Regions from separate parts of the Streptomyces sp. P13-3-3 genome, predicted to be linked through region 1. Evidence: predicted binding sites of a transcription regulator. Region 1 holds the regulator's gene; the other holds the start of a gene.
The links. Region 1 encodes HrcA, which represses chaperone genes, less so after heat shock. Its sites were predicted from a motif close to TTNGCACTCNGNNNNNCNGAGTGCNAA; they were not measured.
Positions count from the first base shown of each region.

Region 1 (10,909 bases):
ACCGGCACGTTGTCCGCGCTGACCCGCCAGGCGCGGCCGCCGTCGAGCGGGGCGATCCATACGTCGTCCTCGGCGGTGAAGGCGACCAACTCGCCGTGCAGGTGCGGGAAACGGAGGTATGCGCTGGATGCGACCGATGCAGGCTGTGTCACCCGATCACCCTATGGGCGCGCGTGCGGTCCGGCCAGAGGTTTCGGATCACTTGCCCTCGACGGGGCGACAGGACGGGTACTGGTCGCACCACACCGTCGTGGTGACGGTCACGGTGACCGTGGGCCGCGGCCCCTGCTGGGTGGGCTCGCCCACGCGGGGCGGGCTGTTGGAGTCGCAGTCGCCGAGGCCCTCGACGCGGAACACCTGCCGGCCGTCCACCTTCGCGGTGATGTCCCCGCGGACGCAGGCGTTGTTGACGGCGTGGGTGACCCGTCCGGTGACGGTGATCTCCTTGCCGCCCTCGGTCTCGCCCTCGCAGTCGACCGAGGCGGCGGTCTCCTCCGAGGCCGGCGACGCGGACCTGTCCCGGTCGCCGAAGGACGCGGTGCAGGTGAGCCAGCGGACCTTGTCCTTCTGGCGGTTGAGCTCCTTGGTCACGGTCCCGTCGGTGGTGAGCGCCACGGCGGCGGAGCTGAGGCCGCCGCCCTCGCAGGCGGTCACGCCGGTGACCGCGGCCACGGCGAACACGACGACGGCGGTGTGCCGTCGCCGACGCGGCCCTCCGCGGGCCCAGTTCATCGCCCCCATGCACGGCAGCGTGCCACTGCCGCTCCCGCGGCGGTAGGGCGCATCGGGCCACATGCGCCCCGAGAAAGCCCCTCCGGTGTTCGAGGAGCGGGGTCCGGGGCGAGCCCCGGGGCGTCAGGACCAGCGGCCGGTGCGGCCGAGCAGCAGCGCCGCCGCGGCGGTTCCGGCCGTGGACGTCCGCAGCACACTCCGCCCCAGGCGGTACGCCCGCGCCCCCACGCTCTCGAAGAGCGCCAACTCCTCGGGGGACACCCCGCCTTCAGGGCCGACGACCAGCACGATGTCACCGGCGTCCGGCAACGGAGCCGCGGCCAACGGCTCGGTCCCACTCTCGTGCAGCACCGCCGCGAACTCCGCTTCGGCGAGAAGTGAGGCAACCCCCTTGCTCGTCGCCGCGTCCGCGACCTCCGGGAACCGCACCCGGCGCGACTGCTTGCCCGCCTCCCGGGCCGTCGCCCGCCACTTGGCGAGGGCCTTGGCGCCCCGCTCGCCCTTCCACTGGGTGATGCAGCGCGAGGCCGACCAGGGCACGATCGCGTCGACGCCGACCTCGGTCATGGTCTCCACGGCCAGCTCGCCCCGGTCACCCTTGGGCAGCGCCTGCACGACGGTCAGCCGGGGCGTCTCCACCGGCTCCTCGACGACCTCGCCGAGCCGGACGATCAGCCGGTCCTTGCCCTCGGTGCCGTCCACCTCGCCCGCGGCCCAGCGGCCCGCGCCGTCGGTGAGGACGACCTCCTCACCGGCCCGCAGCCGCTTCACGGCGACGGCGTGCCGGCCCTCGGGGCCGTCCAGGACGTAGCGGCCGGTGCCGTGCGTGCCGAAGTCGTCGACGACGAAGACGGGGGCGGTCATCGGGCGCCTCCGGCCGACAACGCTGTCCGGGCGGCGGCCAGTTCGGCGGCCAGGACCTCCACGAGTTGTCCGGCGGGCAGTTCGCGGGCCATCCGGTGGCCCTGCCCCGCCCACAGCGCGAGCCCCTGCGCGTCCCCGGCCTTGGCGGCGGCCTTGCGCAGGGGCGCGGTGAGGTGGTGGACCTCCGGATAGGCGGCGGGCGCGTACGGTCCGTGCTCGCGCAGGAAGCGGTTGACCAGGGCGCGGGCCGGCCGGCCGGTGAACGCGCGGGTCAGCTCGGTGCGGGCGAAGAGGGGGTTCGTGAGGGCCTGCTTGTGCAGGGCGTGCGCGCCTGACTCGTGGGCGGCGACGAAGGCGGTGCCCAGCTGGGCCGCGCTCGCGCCGGCGGCGCACACGGCGGCGATCTGGCCGCCGCGCATGATGCCTCCGGCGGCGACGATCGGGATACCCACGGACTCGCGGACCTGGGCGACGAGGGACAGCAGTCCGATCCCGCTGCCGTCCGTCTCGGGGACGTCCCGGTGGGTGCCCTGGTGGCCGCCGGCCTCGACGCCCTGGGCGATCACCACGTCCGCGCCGGCCCGTTCCACGGCGCGCGCCTCCTCGGCGGTCGTCGCGGTGACGAAGGCGAGGGTGCCGACGCGGTGCAGCGAGTCGATCACCTCGCGGGCCGGCACGCCGAAGTGGAACGACACGACCGGCACGGGGTTGTCGAGCAGCACGGCGAGCTTGGCGTCGTAGCCGTCGTCGCCGCAGCTCTCGGGGTCGCCCAGCTCGGTCTCGTACCAGGAGGCCTCGCCGGCCAGCTGGTGGGCGTAGACGTCCACGGCGGCCGGGTCGGCCGTCTCGGGCTGGGGCAGGAAGAGGTTGACGCCGAAGGGGCGGGAGGTGAGTCCCCGCAGCTGCTTGATCTCCTGGTACATCCCGTCCGCGGTCTTGTACCCGGCGGCCAGGAAACCGAGCCCGCCCGCGTCGGACACGGCGGCGGCGAGCTGCGGCACCGATACGCCGCCCGCCATGGGCGCCTGCACGATCGGGTGCGGGAAGAGATCGGTCAGTACGGAGGACATGACCGCATGTTGTCACGTCCCCCGACCAACTCCGAATTGACCCTTCCCCTTGGCATAAGCCACTTTTCGCCGGGCCGCCGACCACGCCGGCGGCCCAGGACGAGGGTGGGGATCAACGCCCGTCGGGCGGCCGCTCAGTGCGCGCAGCCGCCCCCGGCGTCCAGCGCTCAACGCCCGTTGAACGCGTCCTTCAACCGCGAGAACAGCCCCTGCTGTCCCGGCTGACCGTGCTGACCCGGGGGCGACCCCCGAACCCCCGGCAGGAGAGCCCGGCGCCACCCGGCACCCAGCGATCAACGCCCGTTGAACGCATCCTTCAACCGCGAGAACAACCCCTGCTGCCCCGGCTGACCGTGCTGACCCGGGGACGACCCCCGGACCCCCGGCAGGAGGGCCCGGCCGCCACCCGGCGCCCAGCGCTCAACGCCCGTTGAACGCGTCCTTCAACCGCGAGAACAACCCCTGCTGCCCCGGCTGACCGTGCCGACCCGGGGGCGACCCCCGAACCCCCGGCAGGAGGGCCCGGCCGCCGCCCGGCGCCCAGCGCTCAGCGCCCGTTGAACGCGTCCTTCAACCGCGAGAACAGCCCCTGCTGCCCCGGCTGGAACTGCCCCGTGGGCCGTTCCTCGCCGCGCAGCTTGGCCAGCTCGCGGAGCAGGCGCTCCTGCTCCGGGTCCAGCTTGGTCGGGGTCTGCACCTCGACGTGCACGATGAGGTCGCCCCGGCCGCCGCCGCGCAGGTGGGTGACGCCCCGGCCGTGCAGCGGGATCGACTGGCCGGACTGGGTGCCGGGCCGGATGTCGACCTCCTCCAGGCCGTCCAGCGTCTCCAGCGGCACCTTGGTGCCGAGCGCCGCCGCCGTCATCGGCAGCGTGACCGTGCAGTGCAGGTCGTCGCCGCGCCGCTGGAACTGCGCGTGCGGCAGCTCGTGGATCTCGACGTACAGGTCGCCGGCGGGGCCGCCGCCGGGGCCGACCTCGCCCTCGCCCGCCAGCTGGATCCGCGTGCCGTTGTCGACACCGGCCGGGATCTTGACCGTGAGCGTGCGGCGGGAGCGGACCCGGCCGTCGCCCGCGCACTCCGGGCAGGGCGTGGGCACGACCGTGCCGAAGCCCTGGCACTGCGGGCAGGGGCGCGAGGTCATGACCTGGCCCAGGAAGGACCGGGTGACCTGCGAGACCTCACCGCGACCGCGGCACATGTCACAGGTCTGCGCGGTGGTGCCGGGCGCGGCGCCCTCGCCGCTGCACGTGGTGCAGACGACGGCCGTGTCGACCTGGATGTCCTTGGTCGTGCCGAAGGCGGCCTCGTCCAGCTCCACCTCGATCCGGATCATCGCGTCCTGGCCGCGGCGGGTGCGCGAGCGCGGCCCGCGCTGCGACGCCGTGCCGAAGAACGCGTCCATGATGTCGGAGAAGTTGCCGAAGCCCCCGGCCCCGAAGCCGCCCGCGCCGCCGGCGCCGCCGGCCTGCGAGAGCGGGTCGCCGCCGAGGTCGTAGACCTGCTTCTTCTGCGGGTCCGACAACACCTCGTAGGCGGCGTTGATCTCCTTGAACCGCTCCTGGGTCTTCGGATCCGGATTGACGTCCGGATGCAGCTCGCGGGCGAGCCGCCGGAAGGCCTTCTTGATCTCTTCCTGCGACGCGTCGCGGCGTACGCCGAGTACGGCGTAGTAGTCCGTGGCCACCTATGACTCCGCCAGGATCTGTCCGACGTACCGTGCCACTGCGCGTACCGCTCCCATCGTTCCGGGGTAGTCCATGCGGGTCGGTCCGACCACGCCGAGCTTGGCGACAGCCTCGCCGCCCGAACCGTAGCCGACCGACACGACGGACGTGGAGTTGAGTCCTTCGTGGGCGTTCTCGTGACCGATCCGTACGGTCACACCCGGATCCTGCGCCTCGCCGAGCAGCTTGAGGAGCACGACCTGCTCCTCAAGCGCCTCCAGGACGGGCCGGATCGTGAGGGGGAAGTCGTGTCCGAAGCGGGTGAGGTTGGCGGTACCGCCGATCATCAGCCGCTCCTCGTTCTCCTCGACGAGCGTCTCCAGGAGGGTGGAGAGCACCGTGGAGACCGTACCGCGGTCGTCGGCCTCGAAGGCCTCCGGGAGGTCCTCCACCAGACCGGGCACATCGGTGAACCGGCGGCCCGCGACCCGGCTGTTGAGCCGCGCCCGCAGGTCGGCCAGGGACGCCTCCCCGAACGGCGCCGGGCAGTCGACCATCCGCTGCTCGACCCGGCCGGTGTCGGTGATCAGCACCAGCATCAGCCGCGCCGGGGCGAGGGCCAGCAGCTCCACGTGCCGCACCGTCGAACGGGTCAGCGACGGGTACTGCACCACGGCGACCTGCCGGGTGAGCTGCGCGAGCAGCCGCACCGTGCGGGCCACGACGTCGTCGAGGTCGACGGCGCCCTCGAGGAAGTTCTGGATGGCCCGCCGCTCGGGCGGGCTCATCGGCTTGACGCCGGCCAGCTTGTCGACGAACAGCCGGTAGCCCTTGTCGGTGGGGATGCGCCCGGCGCTGGTGTGAGGCTGGGCGATGAAGCCCTCCTCCTCCAGGGCCGCCATGTCGTTGCGCACGGTGGCCGGGGAGACGCCGAGGTTGTGCCGCTCGGTGAGGGCCTTCGACCCGACGGGCTCCTCGGTGCCGACGTAGTCCTGGACGATCGCGCGCAACACCTGGAGCCTGCGTTCACTGAGCATCGCGCACACCTCCAGCTGGCTTCCGCCCGGTAACGGCCCTGGCACTCTTCGCACGCGAGTGCCAGACTTCCCCGGCCCAGTGTACGGCCGGGGGGTACGACGTCGGCAAGGCCGGTCCGCGCGGTGGTGCCGGGTGACGTCCTCCCCGCTAGCGTCCCGGTCATGACCGTGACTTGGGAAGAGTCGGGATGGGAGCAACTGGCGCCGGGGGTCGGGCGGCGCCGGCTTCCGGGGTGGGACTGCACCGCGGGGCTCGTGCTGGGCGCGGACGGCGTCCTGGCCGTCGACGCGGGCTCGTCCCTCGCCGAGGGCGCGCGGTTGCGGACCGGGGCGCGGGAGCTGACCGGCCGCCGTGTGACACATCTCGCGCTCACCCATCCCCACTTCGACCACGTCCTGGGGGCGCCGGCGTTCGCGGACGCGGAGGTGTACGGCGCGGTCGGCCTGAACGTGGCGCTCGCCGGGCGGGGGCGGGAGGAGCTGCGGGCGGACGCGGTGCGCTGGGGCCTCGACCCGGCGGCGGCCGAGGAGGCGGTGGCGGCGCTGGTCCCGCCCCGGCACGCGGTGTCCAGCGAGTGGACGCTGGACCTGGGTGGCGGCCGCCGGGCGCTGCTGGCGAACGTGGGGCCCGGTCACACCGCGTACGACCTGGCGGTGCTGGTGCCCGGCGACCCCGAGGTGGTGTTCTGCGGCGACCTGGTCGAGGAGTCGGACGAGCCGCAGGCGGGCCCGGACGCCGTGCCGTCCCGCTGGCCGGCCGCGCTGGACCGGCTGCTGCGGCTGGGCGGCGAGGACGCGGTGTACGTCCCCGGCCACGGCGCGGCGGTCGACGCTGCGTTCGTACGGGCCCAGCGGGACGCGCTGGCGGCGCGGTTCGGCGTGTCGGAGTGATCACCGCACGGGTGTTCCTCGTATCGTCGGCAGAATGCGCCAGTACTCCGCCGATCTGACCCCTCCGTGGAAGAAGCCGCAGTCCGTCCCCGAGGTGCCGGCCGAGCCGGGCCTCGTGGTGGAGGAGCCCGGCACCGGGTTCTGCGGCGCGGTGATCCGCTGCGAGGCCGGCACGGTGACCCTGGAGGACCGCTTCGGCAAGCACCGGGTGTTCCCGCTGGAGCCGCGCGGTTTCCTGCTGGAGGGCCGCGTGGTCACCCTGGTCCGCCCCTCCTCCGGCCCGGCCCGCCCCACCCGCACGGCGTCCGGCTCGGTCGCCGTCCCCGGCGCGCGGCCGCGCGTGGCCCGCGCGGGGCGCATCTACGTCGAGGGCCGGCACGACGCCGAGCTGGTCGAGAAGGTGTGGGGCGACGACCTGCGGATCGAGGGGGTGGTCGTGGAGTACCTGGAGGGCGTGGACGACCTCCCGTCGATCGTCGACGCCTTCGCGCCCGGGCCCGACGCGCGGCTCGGGGTGCTGGTGGACCACCTGGTGCCCGGCACCAAGGAGTGGCGGATCGCCCAGGGGGTGACGAGCGAGCACGCGCTGGTGGTGGGGCATCCGTACATCGACATCTGGGAGGCCGTGAAGCCGGCGTCGGTGGGGATCGAGGCGTGGCCTCGGGTGCCGCGGGGGGTGGACTGGAAGACGGGGGTGTGCGAGGCGCTGGGGTGGCGGGTCGCGAACACGGGCGAGGCGTGGAAACGGATTCTGGACTCCGTCCACTCGTACAAGGATCTTGAGCCTCAGCTCCTGGGACGGGTGGAGGAACTGATCGACTTCGTGACGGCCCCGTCGTAAGGACCGGTTTCCTCGCCCCCGCCGCCCCTTCCCGTCCCGTCGGGGGCTGCGCCCCCAGACCCCCCTTGTCGGCCCTGGCGGGCCTCGTCCTCAAACGCCGGACGGGCTGAAATCAGCCCCTCCGGCGTTTGAGGAGCGGGGTCCGGGGCGGAGCCCCGGGTCGGGTACGGGAAGGGGCGGCGGGGGCGAAACCCTCTGGTCAGTCGACCAGGTCGCGGACCACCGCGTCCGCCAGCAGCCGCCCCCGCAGGGTGAGGGCCGCACGGCCCTCCGCGAAGGGCTCGGGGCGGAGCAGGCCGTCAGACAGCGCGCGGTCGGCCGCCGCACGCCCCTCCTCCCGGAGTAGATCCAACGGCACCCCGTCCAGAAGCCGCAGCTCCAGCAGAATCCGCTCCACCCGCCGGTCCTCGACCGACAGCACCTCCCGCCCGGCCCCCGGCGACCTCCCCTCCGCCAGCGCCGCCGCATACGCACCGGGGTGCTTGACGTTCCACCACCGCACCCCACCGACGTGGGAGTGGGCTCCCGGCCCGGCCCCCCACCAGTCCGCACCCCGCCAGTACAGCTCGTTGTGCAGGCAGCGCGACGCCTCCGAGGTCGCCCAGTTCGACACCTCGTACCAGGAGAAGCCCGCCCGCGACAGCATCTCCTCGGCGATGAGGTACCGGTCCGCGTGGACGTCGTCGTCCGTCATCGGCACCTCCCCCCGCCGGATCCGCCGGGCCAGCTGTGTGCCCTCCTCGACGATCAGCGCGTACGCGCTGACATGGTCGGGCCCCGCCCCGATCGCCGCGTCCAGCGAGGCGCGCCAGTCGTCGTCCGACTCCCCGGGCGTGCCGTAGATCAGGTCCAGATTGACGTGGTCGAACCCGGCCGCCCGCGCCTCGGCGACGCACGCCTCGGGCCGGCCGGGGGTGTGCGTGCGGTCGAGGATCTTCAGTACGTGCTGCCGGGCGCTCTGCATGCCGAAGGAGATCCGGTTGAAGCCGCCGGCCCGCAGCTCGGCGAGGTAGGCGGGGTCGACGGACTCGGGGTTGGCCTCCGTCGTGACCTCGGCGTCCGGCGCCAGCCCGAACTCCTCGCGGATCGCGCCCAGCATCCGTACCAGGTCGCCGGCGGCGAGCAGGGTGGGCGTGCCTCCGCCGACGAACACCGTGCGGACCGGCCGCGGGTCGTCGCCGAGCACCTTGCGGGCCAGCCGGATCTCGTCGACGAGGGTCTCGGCGTAGTTGTCGCGGGAGGCCAGCACGCCGCCGGTGCCGCGCAGCTCGGTCGCGGTGTAGGTGTTGAAGTCGCAGTAGCCGCAGCGGGTCGCGCAGTACGGGACGTGCAGGTAGAACCCGAGGGGGCGGTCGGCCGCCCCGGCGAGCGCGGACGCGGGCAGCGCGCCGTCGGCGGGGACGGGCTCGCCGTCGGGGAGTGCGGAAGGCATGTGCTCCATTGTCCCGCACCGCGCACGATCCCCTTCCGCCCACCTGTAGGGCCGCACTCGGCTGTACGGCCTCACTCGGCCTGGAGCACCAGCAGGGCCATGTCGTCCGCCGGGGGCCGCGCGTCGAACTCGTGCACGAGCTGGGTGATCCGGTCCGCTATCGCCCCGGCCTCCATCCCGGCGCAGCCCGCGAGCGCCCGGGCCAGTCCGTCCCCGTCGTCGAACTGCCGGGATCCGGAGCGCCGCTCGGTGACCCCGTCGGTGACGCAGAGCAGGCTGTCGCCGGAGTACATCTCGAAGGTCTCGCCGGTGTACCCGGCGTCCTCGACCACCCCGAGCAGCGTCTGCGGCTGGGCGACGGCCCGGACACCGCCCTCGGGGTCGAGGAGCAGCGGGAGGGGGTGGCCGGCGGAGGCGAGGGTGCAGCGGACGCCGCCCTCGAAGGGCACGAGCTCGCCGTAGAGGAGGGACAGGAAGCGGGTCTGGGGGCCGTCGCCGGGGGCGGCGGGGCGCGCCCCGGCCGCCACCAGCGCGCGGGCGGCGGCGTCCGCGGCCTCGGTGGCGTCGTCGAGGAGGAGCTGGTTGAGCCGGTCGAGGACGTCGGCGACGCGGTAGCCCTCGCGGGCGAGCAGCCGCAGCCAGGGGCGGACCAGGCCGATGACGACGGCCGCCTCGGGCCCCTTGCCCTGGACGTCGCCGACGGCGAAGCACCAGCGTCCGTGGCCGGCCGGGAAGAGGTCGTAGAAGTCGCCGCTGGGGCCTCCCTTGTCGCACGGTTCGTGGACGAGGGCGCTGCGCACGCCGGGGATCTCGGCGACGGCGCCGGGCAGCAGGCCCCGCTGGAGCACGGCGCTGATGGTGGCCTGGCGGGCGTACTGCCGGGCGGCCCCGATGGCGAGCGCGACGCGCCGGCCCAGGTCCTCCACGAGCCCGGTGATCTCGTCGGGGAAGCGGTCGATGCCGCCGCGCCCGATCACCAGCGTGCCGAGCGGCCGGCCCCCGGCGACGAGCCGGTACGCGAGCGCGGCCCCGGTGCCCTCGGCGCCGTCGGCCGCCTCGGTGTCCCCGGTCTCCGCGGCGGCGTCGTGGACCGGCCACGGGTACGGCACGGGCCCGGTGCCGAGCGGGTCGTCGGAGTGGGGCGGCGGGGTGCGTTCGAGCGCCCGGCTCAGCTCCTCCACCAGATGCTCGCCGGCGTGCCAGACGCGGGCGAGGCGGCCTCCCGTGCCGGGCCGGCCGCCGTGCGCGGTGGCCTCGTCCTCCAGCCAGACCGCGCACCAGTCGGCGAGCCGCGGCACGATCAGCTGGCCGGTGAGGGAGGCGACGAGGTCCTCGTCCAGCTGTCCGGCGAGCAGGTCGGACGCCTCGGCGAGGAAGGACAGCGCGCCCCGGCCCAGCCAGGCGCCGTCGCGTCCGGGGCGGCGGGCCAGCCAGTCGTCGCCGTAGGAGGCGGCACGCCAGGCGTCCCGGGGGCCGTCACGCGGGCCCTCCCGGGGTCCGTCGTGGCCGCGCGGGGCGAGCGGGTCGGAGGCGAGGAGAGCGGCGGCGCGCAGGTCCCGCGCCGGGGCGCGCTCCCCGGCGTACGCGGCGGGCGGGCCGGCGGGCGCCTCCTCCCGCGTCGGCAGCCGCGCCCACACGGTCTTGCTGCCCGCGCGGTAGGTGACGCCCCAAGACTCGGCGAGGGCGGCGACCAGGCGCAGGCCGCGCCCGTACTCGGGGATGTCGTGCGCCGGCGCCTCCGCGGCGTCGTCGCGCGGCGCGCGGGAGGGGTGCCGGTCGGCGACCTCGACGACGAGCGCGCCGGTGTCCTCCTCCAGCCGGCAGGTCAGGTGCACGTCGGTGCCGGCGTGCACGACCGCGTTGGTGACCAGCTCGCTGGCGACCAGGGCGGCGTCGTCGCCGACGCGGCCGGTGAGGAGGTCGGCGCCGTCCGCCGAGGACTGCGCCCACTCGGTGAGCGCCTTGCGCAGCATCGCGCGTGCCGAGCCCGGCGCGAGGGGGCTTCCGGACAGCGTCGCCTCCACCCGCGTGCGCCCCCGCACGTCGGAGGCGCACGAGGTGGTCTCCCGTTGGGTCGGAATGGCCCGCATGGGCAGCTCCCCGGGCAGTTCGTACGAAGAGAACTCGATCGCTTGCCGACAGGGTGACAGAACGGACCCGCCCATAAGCGTGGAGTCACGAAAGTGGATCGCTTGTCGGGGGAACAGTGCTACACGTTCGGTCGAGAACGGCGCCGCGACCGCTCGTTTCCGGTCACCCGGGGACGAGAAGTGGCGGGCCCGCGCCGCTCGGCGCGGGCCCGCACGACAGAAGCGCTCGCGTCAGGGAAGCCCTGCCGTCCGGAGGGCCCTGCCGTCAGGAGGGCCCTCACCTCG
Region 1 is NZ_CP192228.1:1,321,826-1,332,734, reverse strand. It holds gene ACQZOG_RS06035 (S41 family peptidase) at 1-89, opposite strand, end outside; gene ACQZOG_RS06030 (hypothetical protein) at 199-741, opposite strand; gene ACQZOG_RS06025 (16S rRNA (uracil(1498)-N(3))-methyltransferase) at 856-1,596, opposite strand; gene ACQZOG_RS06020 (nitronate monooxygenase) at 1,593-2,666, opposite strand; gene dnaJ (molecular chaperone DnaJ) at 3,214-4,353, opposite strand; gene hrcA (heat-inducible transcriptional repressor HrcA) at 4,354-5,370, opposite strand; gene ACQZOG_RS06005 (MBL fold metallo-hydrolase) at 5,533-6,261, shown strand; gene ACQZOG_RS06000 (DUF3097 domain-containing protein) at 6,296-7,102, shown strand; gene hemW (radical SAM family heme chaperone HemW) at 7,302-8,534, opposite strand; gene ACQZOG_RS05990 (SpoIIE family protein phosphatase) at 8,606-10,624, opposite strand.

Region 2 (10,909 bases), 2.6 Mb from region 1:
CTGCGAGGCCGCCGGCATCCGGCTGCGGGTGCCGCGCCCCAAGCTGTGCACGGACAACGGCGCGATGGTGGCCGCCCTCGGCGCGGAGATGGTCGCCCGCAACCGCGCGGCCTCCGACTGGGACCTCTCGGCGGACTCCTCGCTCCCGGTCACCGACCCGCACGTGCCGGGCACCGCCCACTCCCACGACCACGTCCACGAGACCGCGCGGGAGAACCTCTACACATGACCGTCGCGCTGATGTGGGAGGCCCGCGCGGTCCCCGGCCGCGGCCCGGACCTGCTGGCCTGGGCCGAGGAGCGGGCCCGCGAACTGCCCCGCCGCCCGTCCCGCCGCGAGGTCTTCCGCGCCCCGCAGGACCGCGTCCTCGTCATCACCTGGTGGAACGCCCCCCTCGACGCCGACCTCCCCGAGCTCCCCGAGCCGGAGAACACCCTGGTCACACGGGCGGTGCACCGGTGGCGGTTCGAGTCGCTGGGAAGTGTCTGAGCCGGGGAGGGGGCACCGCGTCGGATGGACCGGAAGGACCATGTGACGCGAATGTTTCGTCATACGATTCGAATGTTCCGGCCGGTCGCGGGTCTTCGCCCGCGCGGCTCGCGGAGATACGATCGCCGCCATGACTTCCCCGCAGCCCGCTGACACCCGGACCAACGGGCGCAGCACGCAGACCGCGACGCTCGCCGAGATCGCCCGCGAGGCGGGTGTCTCCGCGCCGACTGTTTCGAAGGTGCTCAACGGCCGCGCCGACGTCGCCCCGAGCACCCGGTCCCGGGTCGAGGAGCTGCTGCGCACCCACGGATACCGGCGTCGCCGCGCCGAGGCCAGCCGTTCCCCCCTGATCGACCTGGTCTTCCACGAGCTGGAGAGCGCCTGGGCGATGGAGGTCATCCGGGGCGTGGAGAACGTCGCCCGGGACGCGGGGCTGAGCGTCGTGCTGTCCGAGAGTGCGGGGCGGCTCACGCCCGGCCGGACCTGGGCCGACCAGGTCGCCGCCCGCCGCCCGCACGGCGTGATCCTCGTGCTGTCCGGCCTCGACGAGTCCGGGCGCGCGCTGCTGACCAGCCGGTCCATCCCGTTCGTGGTGATGGACCCGGCCGGCGACCCGGGCACCGACGTGCCCTCCATCGGCGCGACCAACTGGCAGGGCGGGCTCGCCGCGACCCGCCACCTGATCGAGCTGGGCCACACCCGGATCGGCGCGATCAGCGGGCCCTCGCGGATGATGTGCAGCCGCGCCCGCGTCGACGGCTACCGGGCCGCCCTGGAGACCGCGGGGCTGCCGGTCGACCCCGAGCTGATCGTCTCCGGCGACTTCCACCACGACGCCGGCTACCAGCAGGGGCTCGCCCTGCTGCGCCGTGAGGACCGGCCCACCGCCGTGTTCGCCGGCAACGACCTCCAGGCGCTCGGGCTGTACGAGGCCGCGCGCGAACTGGGGCTGCGGATCCCGGAGGACCTGAGCGTGGTCGGCTTCGACGACCTGCCGGTGGCCCGCTGGGTGGGCCCGCCGCTGACGACCGTACGGCAGCCGCTGACGGAGATGGCGGAGGCGGCGGCGAAGCTGGTGCTCGACCTCGGCAAGGGTGAGGACTCCGCGGCGGCGACCCGGGTGGAGCTGGCCACCAGCCTGGTGGTGCGGAGCAGCACGGCCGCGCCCGCCGCGCGCTGAAGCGCCCGGCGGCGGGTAGGTGCGAATCTGAGAATTGCGCGAGAAAAACGTCCGGGGAACGGTGTCCGTCATCATGCGGACGGACGTTCCTGCCTGTGACGGGACAACAGGGGAACCACCGTGACCATGCCGGTGCTTCCCGCCCCCTCCGACGCCAACCGGGTGGTGCCCGACGAGCCGGAGGCCGGGCGGCTGTGGGCCTCGCTGGAGTGAGGTGAGAATTTTCTCCGCCGGGTGTCGATTTCCGTCCGCGCCGTTCGACGCAGAGGTGAGAGGCCGGGAAGGACCCGGCCCGCACACCACGAGGAGCCGACATGCCGCGCTATCTCTCCCTCATCCGGATCGACGAGAACAACGCCCCCGAGGGCGGGCCCAGCCCCGAGCTGATGCAGCGCATGGGCGAGCTGATCGAGGAGATGACCAAGAACGGCGTCCTGCTGGACACCGCCGGACTCACCCCGACCGCCCAGGGCTCCCGGGTCCACTACGAGAGCGGCCGGCTGTCCGTGACGGACGGGCCGTTCACCGAGACCAAGGAGGTCATCGGCGGATACGCCGTCCTCCAGGCCAAGGACAGGGCCGAGGCGATCGAGTGGACCAAGCGGTTCCTGAAGGTGCACGAGCCGCACTGGACGGTGACCTGCGAGGTCCGGGAGATCGAGGAGGGCTGACGGGCGGCCCTCACGGCCCCGCTTGGCCGTGCGGCCGTACGGGTGTCTGATGGTGGGCTGTGACACCACAGCCCGCCGCCGGACCGGACGGGGCCGTCGAGACCGTCTTCCGCATGGAGTTCCCGCGGGTGGTCGCCGCGGTGGCCCGCATCGTCCGGGACGTCGGCATCGCGGAGGAACTCGCGCAGGACGCCTTGGTCGCGGCCCTGGAGCGGTGGCCGGAGGACGGGGTGCCCGACAACCCGGGCGCCTGGCTCACGGCCACCGCCCGCCACCGCGCCGTCGACCTGGTGCGCCGCCGCGAGACCTACGCCCGCAAGCTGGCCGAGATCGGCCGGGACCAGGCGACGGCGACGGCCCCGCCCGAGGAGCCCGCCGACCCGGACGACATCGACGACGACCTGCTGCGGCTCGTCTTCACCGCCTGCCACCCGGTGCTGTCCGCCGAGGCGCGCACCGCCCTCACCCTGCGGCTGCTCGGCGGCCTCACCACGGCCGAGATCGCCCGCGCGTTCCTCGTGCCCGAGGCGACCGTGGCCCAGCGGATCGTCCGCGCCAAGCGCACCCTGGCCAGGAAGAACGTCGCCTTCGAGGTGCCTTACGGACCCGACCGCGAGGCCCGCCTCGGCTCGGTCCTCGACGTCATCTACCTGATCTTCAACGAGGGATACGCGGCCACCGCCGGCGACGACTGGCTGCGGCCCGCGTTGTGCGAGGACGCGCTGCGGCTGGCCCGGGTGCTGTCCGGGCTGATGCCGAAGGAGCCCGAGGTGCACGGGCTGACCGCCCTGCTGGAGTTCCAGGCGTCCCGGACCGCCGCCCGCACCGGTTCCGACGGCGAGCCGGTGCTGCTCGCGGACCAGAACCGCGCCCGCTGGAACCGCATGCTGATCGCCCGCGGCGCCACCGCCCTCGCCCGCGCCGACGCGGTCGCCTCCGGCCCTCCCGGCCCGTACGTCCTCCAGGCGGCCATCGCCGCCTGCCACGCACGCGCGTACCGCTACGAGAAGACGGACTGGCACCGCATCGCCGCCCTCTACGGCCTGCTCGCCGCCCGTACCCCGTCCCCGGTGGTCGAACTCAACCGCGCGGTCGCCGTCTCCATGGCGGACGGCCCGGAGGCGGCCCTGCCCCTGGTCGACGCGCTGTCCACGGAACCGGCCCTCCGCAACTACCACCTGCTCCCCTCCGTCCGGGGAGACCTCCTGTCCCGCCTCGGCCGGACGGAGGAGGCACGGGAGGAGTTCATCCGGGCGGCAGACCTGGCGGGCAACGCCCGGGAGCGGGAGATGCTGCGGAGGCGGGCGGAGCGGGCGGGCGGCTGACGCCTCCCTCCGCGAGGGGCGCCCGTCCCGGGGCGTGCACCGGGCGCAGCCTGCGGGCCGTCGTGCCGCTGGGGCGGCATTGGTGGGCGCAGGCGGTGCCTCTGCAGCGCCCCTGCTGGACCCGCGCCCCTGCCGACGGCAACCCGTCTGCCGAGAGACGCCGTCCGCTGACTGCTGCCCGTCGTGGGCTGATCGCGCAGTTCCCCGCGCCCCTAGGGTGCCTGGCCTCGGGGCAGTCGTGCCGCGGGGGTGAAGGGGGAGCCCGCTCCCCGCCGTCTGCGGGCCGTCGTGCCGCTGGGGCGATGGGGGTACCTCCCGCTCGAGCGAAGCCGAGAGTGGGGGAGGGTGGGTGCAGGCGGCACCTCTGCAGCGCGCCCCTGCTGGACCCGCGCCCCTGGCGACGGTAACCCGTCTGCCGAGAGACGCCGTCCGCTGACTGCTGCCCGTCGTGGGCTGATCGCGCAGTTCCCCGCGCCCCTAGGGTGCCTGGCCTCGGGGCAGTCGTGCCGCGGGGGTGAAGGGGGAGCCCGCTCCCCGCCGTCTGCGGGCAGTCGTGCCGCTGGGGCGATGGGGGAGGGTGGGCGCAGGTGGCGCCTGTTCAGCGCACCGGGTGTCCCAGCAGCATCGTCGGGGCGCCCGCGACGCGGGTCAGGAAGACCGTGACCGATGCCGTGCCGTGCGGTTTCGGGAGGGCCTTGCGGCGGAGTTCCTCCGGTTCGACCGCCGAGCCTCGCTTCTTGACCGTCAGGACGCCCACCTCGCGCTCCCGCAGCAGGGCCTTCAGCTTCTTGACGTTGAAGGGGAGCACGTCGGTGATCTCGTAGGCCGTGGCGAACGGCGTCTCACGCAGCGCGTCCGACGTCACGTAGGCGATCGTCGGGTCGATCAGGCCGCCGTCGAGAGGTTCGGCGACCTCGGCGACCAGGTGGGAGCGGATGACGGCGCCGTCGGGCTCGTACAGGTAGCGGCCGACGGGGCGGACCTCCGGGTCGGGGAGGCCACGGGAGGCGAGGGTGCGCGGGCCCGGCAACAGGGTCGCGCGGACCGTGCCGGGGGCGGTGCCGAACCACAGGACCGCCTCCTTCACGTCCCCGCCGTCGGAGATCCACTCCGCCTCGGCCTCCGCCGGGACCGCCTCGTGCGGGATGCCGGGCGCGATCTTCAGCGCGGCGGCCCGGGGCGCCTTCAGCGCCGCCCCCACCGCCCACGACAGGGGTGGCGAGTACGCCTCCGGGTCGAAGATCCGGCCGCGCTTCGACGAGCGCCGGGCCGGGTCCACGAACACCGCGTCGTAGCCGGCCGTGTCGACCTCCGTCACGTCCGCCTCACGCACCTCGATCAGGCCGGCGAGACCGAGCGCCTCGGCGTTGGCGCGGGCGGCCGCGGCCGTCCGCGGGTCCCGGTCGACGGCCAGGACGCGGATGCCGGCGCGGGCCAGCGCGATCGCGTCGCCGCCGATCCCGCAGCACAGGTCGGCGACCGACCGTACGCCCGCCGCGCGCAGCCGCTCCGCCCGGTACGCGGCGACGCTGCGCCGGGTCGACTGCTCCACGCCGTTCGGCGTGAAGAACATCCGTGCCGCGTCCTCCGCCCCGAACTTCGCCACCGCCCGCTGCCGCAGCCGCGCCTGGCCGAGCGCCGCCGACACCAGCTCGGCGGGGTGGTCGCGGCGGAGCCGGGTCGCGACGGCGAGTTCGCGGGCGGGGTCGGTGTCGCGCACCTCGTCGAGGAGGGCGCGGCCTTCGGGGGTGAGGAGCGGGGCGAGGTCGTTCACCGGGACATTGTGGGCCAGTCGGTGGACCGTGCGCCTCCGGCCGAGGTGTCGGGCGGGACGCGGGCCGGGTGGCTGCGAGGATCCGGCCCCATGCGAGTAGTAGGACAAAACGATAAGAAGCGGATGCGGCGGCTGGGGATGCGGACCGGTCTCGCCGCCCTCGCGCTCGCCGCTCTCGCCTCGGGGTGCGGCAAGGGCAGCGACACCGTCGAACCGGCCGGCGGCCAGCCCCTCCAGGCGCCCCCGGCCCGCGCCCTCGACTCCTACGCCGAGAAGCTGCGCGCCGCGCAGGCCGCCCGCGCCGCCGCGGCGAAACGCTGGGGCCTGAAGAAGGTCCCCCTGGCCGCGCCGCCGCCCCCGGCGAAGAAGCCGCGCATCACCACCCGCGACGGCTTCGAGGTCAAGGGTCACGAACGGCTGGACCTCCCGCCGGTCTTCACCACCGTCCCGGTCAAGGAGAAGGTCGTCTTCCTCACCATCGACGACGGCGCCGAGAAGGACCCCGAGTTCCTCCGGATGATGACCGAGCTGAAGGTGCCGTACAGCGCCTTCCTCAGCGACTACCTCGTCGAGGAGGACTACGGCTACTTCAAGGACATGCAGAAACGGGGCGTGGCCCTGCACAACCACACGCTCCACCACCCGTACCTGCCGGCCCTCTCGCACGCCAAGCAGAAGCGCGAGATCTGCGGCATGCAGGACGTCATCGAGAAGCGCTACGGCACCCGCCCGACCCTCTTCCGCCCGCCCTACGGCAACTACGACAAGGCGACCCTGCGCGCCGCGAAGAGCTGCGGCATCACCCACGTCCCGCTGTGGAACGAGGAGGTCTTCACCGACCACTGGGAGTACCGCGAGTGGGACCGGAAGATCCACCCCGGCGACATCGTGCTGTCCCACTTCCGGGGCCGCGAGGACTGGGACGGCACCATGCGGGACATGATCCGCCGCTTCCTCGACAAGGTCACGGCCGAGGGGTACGCCGTGGCCAGGCTGGAGGACTACCTGTGAGGCGGCGGCGCGGGACGATCCCGGGGCCTCTCCCGGCGGCCCTCGCCCTGCTGCTCGCCGCGGCCGCCGGATGTGCCGCCCCGTCCGGCGCGGGACACCTCTCCTCCCGCGCCGGCGGGCCGGCCACCGCGGTCGCCCCGGCGCCGCTCCCGCCGGTCGTCGACCACGTCACCACCGACGACCCGGTCGTCTTCCTCACCTACGACGACGGCGCCGAACGCGACCCCCGCTTCATCGACCTCGTGCGCGAGCGCAGGCTGCCGGTCAGCATGTTCCTCACCGACAGCGTGACGGGCCCCGGCTACGGCCACTTCGCCCGCCTCCGCGCGGTCGGCGCGAACCTCCAGAACCACACCCTCGACCACCCGGCGCTGCCCGGCCTGCCCCTGGCCGCCCAGCGCGCCCAGATCTGCGGCCAGCAGCGCAAACTCGCCGCGCGCTTCGGGATCCGCCCCCGCCTCTTCCGCCCGCCCTACGGCCGGCACGACACCGCCACCCTGCGCGCCGCCGCCGAGTGCGGCATCACCGCCGTGGTCCTGTGGCGCGTGACCCTCGAACCCGACGGCCACCTCACCTACACCCACGGCCCCCGCCATCTGCGTCCCGGCGACATCATCTCCGTACCGTCGGGCGAGGCCCCGCCCCTGACCCTGGCGGAACGCACGACGAGGCTCCTGACGGAGCTGGACGAGCGGGACTTGAGGGTGGGCAGGCTCGAGGACCACGTAGGCACGACGCCCAGCCCGGTCCCTCCCGGCCCGGATGAGGCCACTCCCAGCCCGGGCGAGGCGACTTCCAGCCCAGACGCGGCCCCTCCCGACCTGAACGAGGTTCCTCCCAGCCCGGGCGAGGCGACTTCCAGCCCAGACGCGGCCCCTCCCGACCTGAACGAGGTTCCTCCCAGCCCGGGCGAGGCGACTTCCAGCCCAGACGCGGCCCCTCCCGACCTGAACGAGGTTCCTCCCGGCCCGGACGCGGCCCCTCCCGGCCCGGGCGGGGCCACTCCCAGCCCGGGCGAGGCGACTTCTAGCCCGTCCGGCGCTTGAGGACGAGGCCCGAAGGGCCGAAGGGGGGTCCGGGGGCGCAGCCCCTGGGGACGGTCACACCAACACCGGCACCGCACAACCCCGCGCCCGAAAAACACCCCCATCCCCCGACGCGCCGCACGGCAATTGGCACTCCGCTTGACCGAGTGCTAATCGCGGTCATAGTCTCGGGTCTGGCACTCCCCCCTGGAGAGTGCCAACAACGCGACGGGCAGGTCCGGCACCCGCGACGACGGATCGACCTGGTCGCCACCTCAGACAGTTAACCCCGTGAGATCTCCGAAGGGGGAGGTCGGATCGTGACGACCGCCAGCTCCAAGGTTGCCATCAAGCCGCTCGAGGACCGCATCGTGGTCCAGCCGCTCGACGCCGAGCAGACCACGGCTTCGGGCCTGGTCATTCCGGACACGGCGAAGGAGAAGCCCCAGGAGGGCGTCGTCCTGGCCATCGGTCCGGGCCGCTTCGAGGACGGCAAGCGCGTCGAGCTCGACGTGAAGGTCGGCGACGTCGTTCTGTACAGCAAGTACGGCGGCACCGAGGTCAAGTACAACGGCGAGGAGTACCTCGTCCTCTCGGCCCGCGACGTCCTCGCGATCGTCGAGAAGTAGGAGGACTCCGGGGCCCGCCCCGGAGAACTCGACCTCGTAGCAAGTACTTCTGCTCGAACACTGCGCCCCTGGCCCCAGCATCCGACAAGGAGCCGGGCGGCCCAGGGGCGCAGTGATTTCACCTAGATTTCCGAGAGGGCTCCCGCTGCCATGGCGAAGATCCTGAAGTTCGACGAGGACGCCCGTCGCGCCCTCGAGCGCGGCGTCAACAAGCTTGCCGACACGGTCAAGGTGACGATCGGCCCCAAGGGCCGCAACGTCGTCATCGACAAGAAGTTCGGCGCCCCCACCATCACCAACGACGGTGTCACGATCGCCCGCGAGGTGGAGATCGAGGACCCGTACGAGAACCTCGGCGCGCAGCTGGTGAAGGAGGTGGCGACCAAGACCAACGACATCGCGGGTGACGGCACCACCACCGCCACCGTGCTGGCCCAGGCGCTGGTCCGCGAGGGCCTGAAGAACGTCGCCGCCGGCGCCTCCCCGGCCGCCCTGAAGAAGGGCATCGACGCCGCGGTCGCCGCCGTCTCCGAGGACCTCCTCGCCACGGCGCGCCCGATCGACGAGAAGTCCGACATCGCCGCCGTCGCCGCGCTGTCCGCCCAGGACCAGCAGGTCGGCGAGCTCATCGCCGAGGCGATGGACAAGGTCGGCAAGGACGGTGTCATCACCGTCGAGGAGTCCAACACCTTCGGTCTGGAACTGGACTTCACCGAGGGCATGGCCTTCGACAAGGGCTACCTGTCGCCGTACTTCGTGACGGACCAGGAGCGCATGGAGGCCGTCCTCGACGAGCCGCAGATCCTGATCACGCAGGGCAAGATCTCCGCCATCGCGGACCTCCTGCCGCTGCTGGAGAAGGTCATCCAGGCCAACGCCTCCAAGCCGCTGCTGATCATCGCCGAGGACGTCGAGGGCGAGGCCCTGTCGACCCTGGTGGTCAACAAGATCCGCGGCACCTTCAACGCCGTCGCCGTCAAGGCGCCCGGCTTCGGTGACCGCCGCAAGGCGATGCTGCAGGACATGGCCGTCCTCACCGGCGCCACGGTCGTCTCCGAGGAGGTCGGCCTCAAGCTCGACCAGGTCGGCCTGGACGTGCTCGGCTCCGCCCGCCGCGTCACCGTCACCAAGGACGACACCACGATCGTCGACGGCGCCGGCAAGAAGGAGGACGTGGAGGGCCGCGTCGGCCAGATCAAGGCCGAGATCGAGGCCACGGACTCCGACTGGGACCGCGAGAAGCTCCAGGAGCGCCTCGCGAAGCTGGCCGGCGGCGTGTGCGTGATCAAGGTCGGCGCCGCCACCGAGGTGGAGCTGAAGGAGAAGAAGCACCGTCTGGAGGACGCCATCTCCGCGACCCGCGCCGCGGTCGAGGAGGGCATCGTCTCCGGTGGTGGCTCCGCGCTGGTCCACGCCGTCAAGGTCCTCGAGGGCAACCTCGGCAAGACCGGCGACGAGGCCACCGGTGTCTCCGTGGTCCGCAAGGCCGCCGTCGAGCCGCTGCGCTGGATCGCCGAGAACGCCGGCCTCGAGGGCTACGTCATCGTCTCCAAGGTCGCCGAGCTGGAGAAGGGCAGCGGTTACAACGCCGCCTCCGGCGAGTACGGCGACCTGATCAAGGCCGGCGTCATCGACCCGGTCAAGGTCACCCGCTCCGCCCTGGAGAACGCCGCCTCCATCGCCTCCCTCCTGCTGACGACCGAGACCCTGGTCGTCGAGAAGAAGGAAGAGGAAGAGCCGGCCGCCGCCGGTGGCCACGGCCACGGCCACGCCCACTGACGACCCGAGGTCGCCAGAGCCTGAAGCGAGGGCCCGGCGCCCCGTCCGCGAGGACGGCGGCCGCCGGGCCCTCGTCGTACCCCGCCCCAGTCCCCTCGATCATGGAACCGCGCCACGCCGGTACGGAGTCTGTGGAGACGACGGCCGAAGCGATGGGGGGATGGCGATGGACCAGGTGCTGTACGGGGAACGCTCCCGCAACCCGCTCGCGCGCACCGTGCGCCTCGGCGAGTCCGGACTGCGCCGCGGCGGCCGGACGACCCCGCTGGAGGAACTGAACCTCGCCGCTGTCGCGGAGGCGTTCCTGCGGGGCGCCTGGCTGGGCGGTGGAGGCGCCGAACGCCCCCTGGCGTCCCTCCCCGAAGGCGCCGGCCTGGTCCCCGTCACCCGGGCCACCGGCACCTGCGTCCCCCTGAAGGTGCGTCAGGCGTCCGCGTTCGCCCACGCGCTGGGCGAGCTCGCGGTACGCCGGTGCGGCGGCCCGGAACAGGTCGCCGCCCTCGCCGCACGGGCGCGGGACGAGGGCGTCCCCCTGTGGATCGCCCGCCGCTACGCGCACGGCCCCGCCGGTCCGGTGGCGGTGGCCGTGGACCGCCGCCAGGTCCGCGTCGACGTCTGGGGCCCGCACGCCCCCGCCGTACGCCTGCGCGCGCCGTACGGCTTCCTCGGCCACGGCGACGGAGGCACCGGCCTGGTGCTGACCGTGGGGAACGCCTCCGCGCGGCTCGTGCTGCGCAAGAAGTTCCGCAAGTCGAAGAGCACGGTGGAGATAGGGCTCCCCGACCGGCACTGGATCCTGCGCCGCGTGGACGCGGAGAGCTCCCGGCTCTTCCGCGGCGACACCCCGGTCGCCCTGCTGATCCGCCCGCCACGCGGCGCCGAGCCTGCCCCCGGCACCCTGTTGCTGCCGCTGGCCGAGGTCCGTCACGAGAGCCCCGACCCGCTGGACGCGGTGATGGCCCACGCGGTGGCGGTCTCCTTCGGCCTCGGCGACGCGACGGGCCTGGCCCGCTTCCGCGCCGC
Region 2 is NZ_CP192228.1:3,896,580-3,907,488, forward strand. It holds gene tsaD (tRNA (adenosine(37)-N6)-threonylcarbamoyltransferase complex transferase subunit TsaD) at 1-229, shown strand, start outside; gene ACQZOG_RS17965 (hypothetical protein) at 226-489, shown strand; gene ACQZOG_RS17970 (LacI family DNA-binding transcriptional regulator) at 620-1,672, shown strand; gene ACQZOG_RS17975 (YciI family protein) at 1,987-2,343, shown strand; gene ACQZOG_RS17980 (RNA polymerase sigma factor) at 2,403-3,668, shown strand; gene ACQZOG_RS17985 (class I SAM-dependent methyltransferase) at 4,267-5,442, opposite strand; gene ACQZOG_RS17990 (polysaccharide deacetylase family protein) at 5,581-6,453, shown strand; partial or broken gene ACQZOG_RS17995 (polysaccharide deacetylase family protein) at 6,450-7,181, shown strand; gene groES (co-chaperone GroES) at 7,799-8,107, shown strand; gene groL (chaperonin GroEL) at 8,258-9,886, shown strand; gene ACQZOG_RS18010 (hypothetical protein) at 10,053-10,909, shown strand, end outside.
Region 2: the regulator HrcA is predicted to act here: its motif matches at 7,626-7,652, upstream of groES (co-chaperone GroES).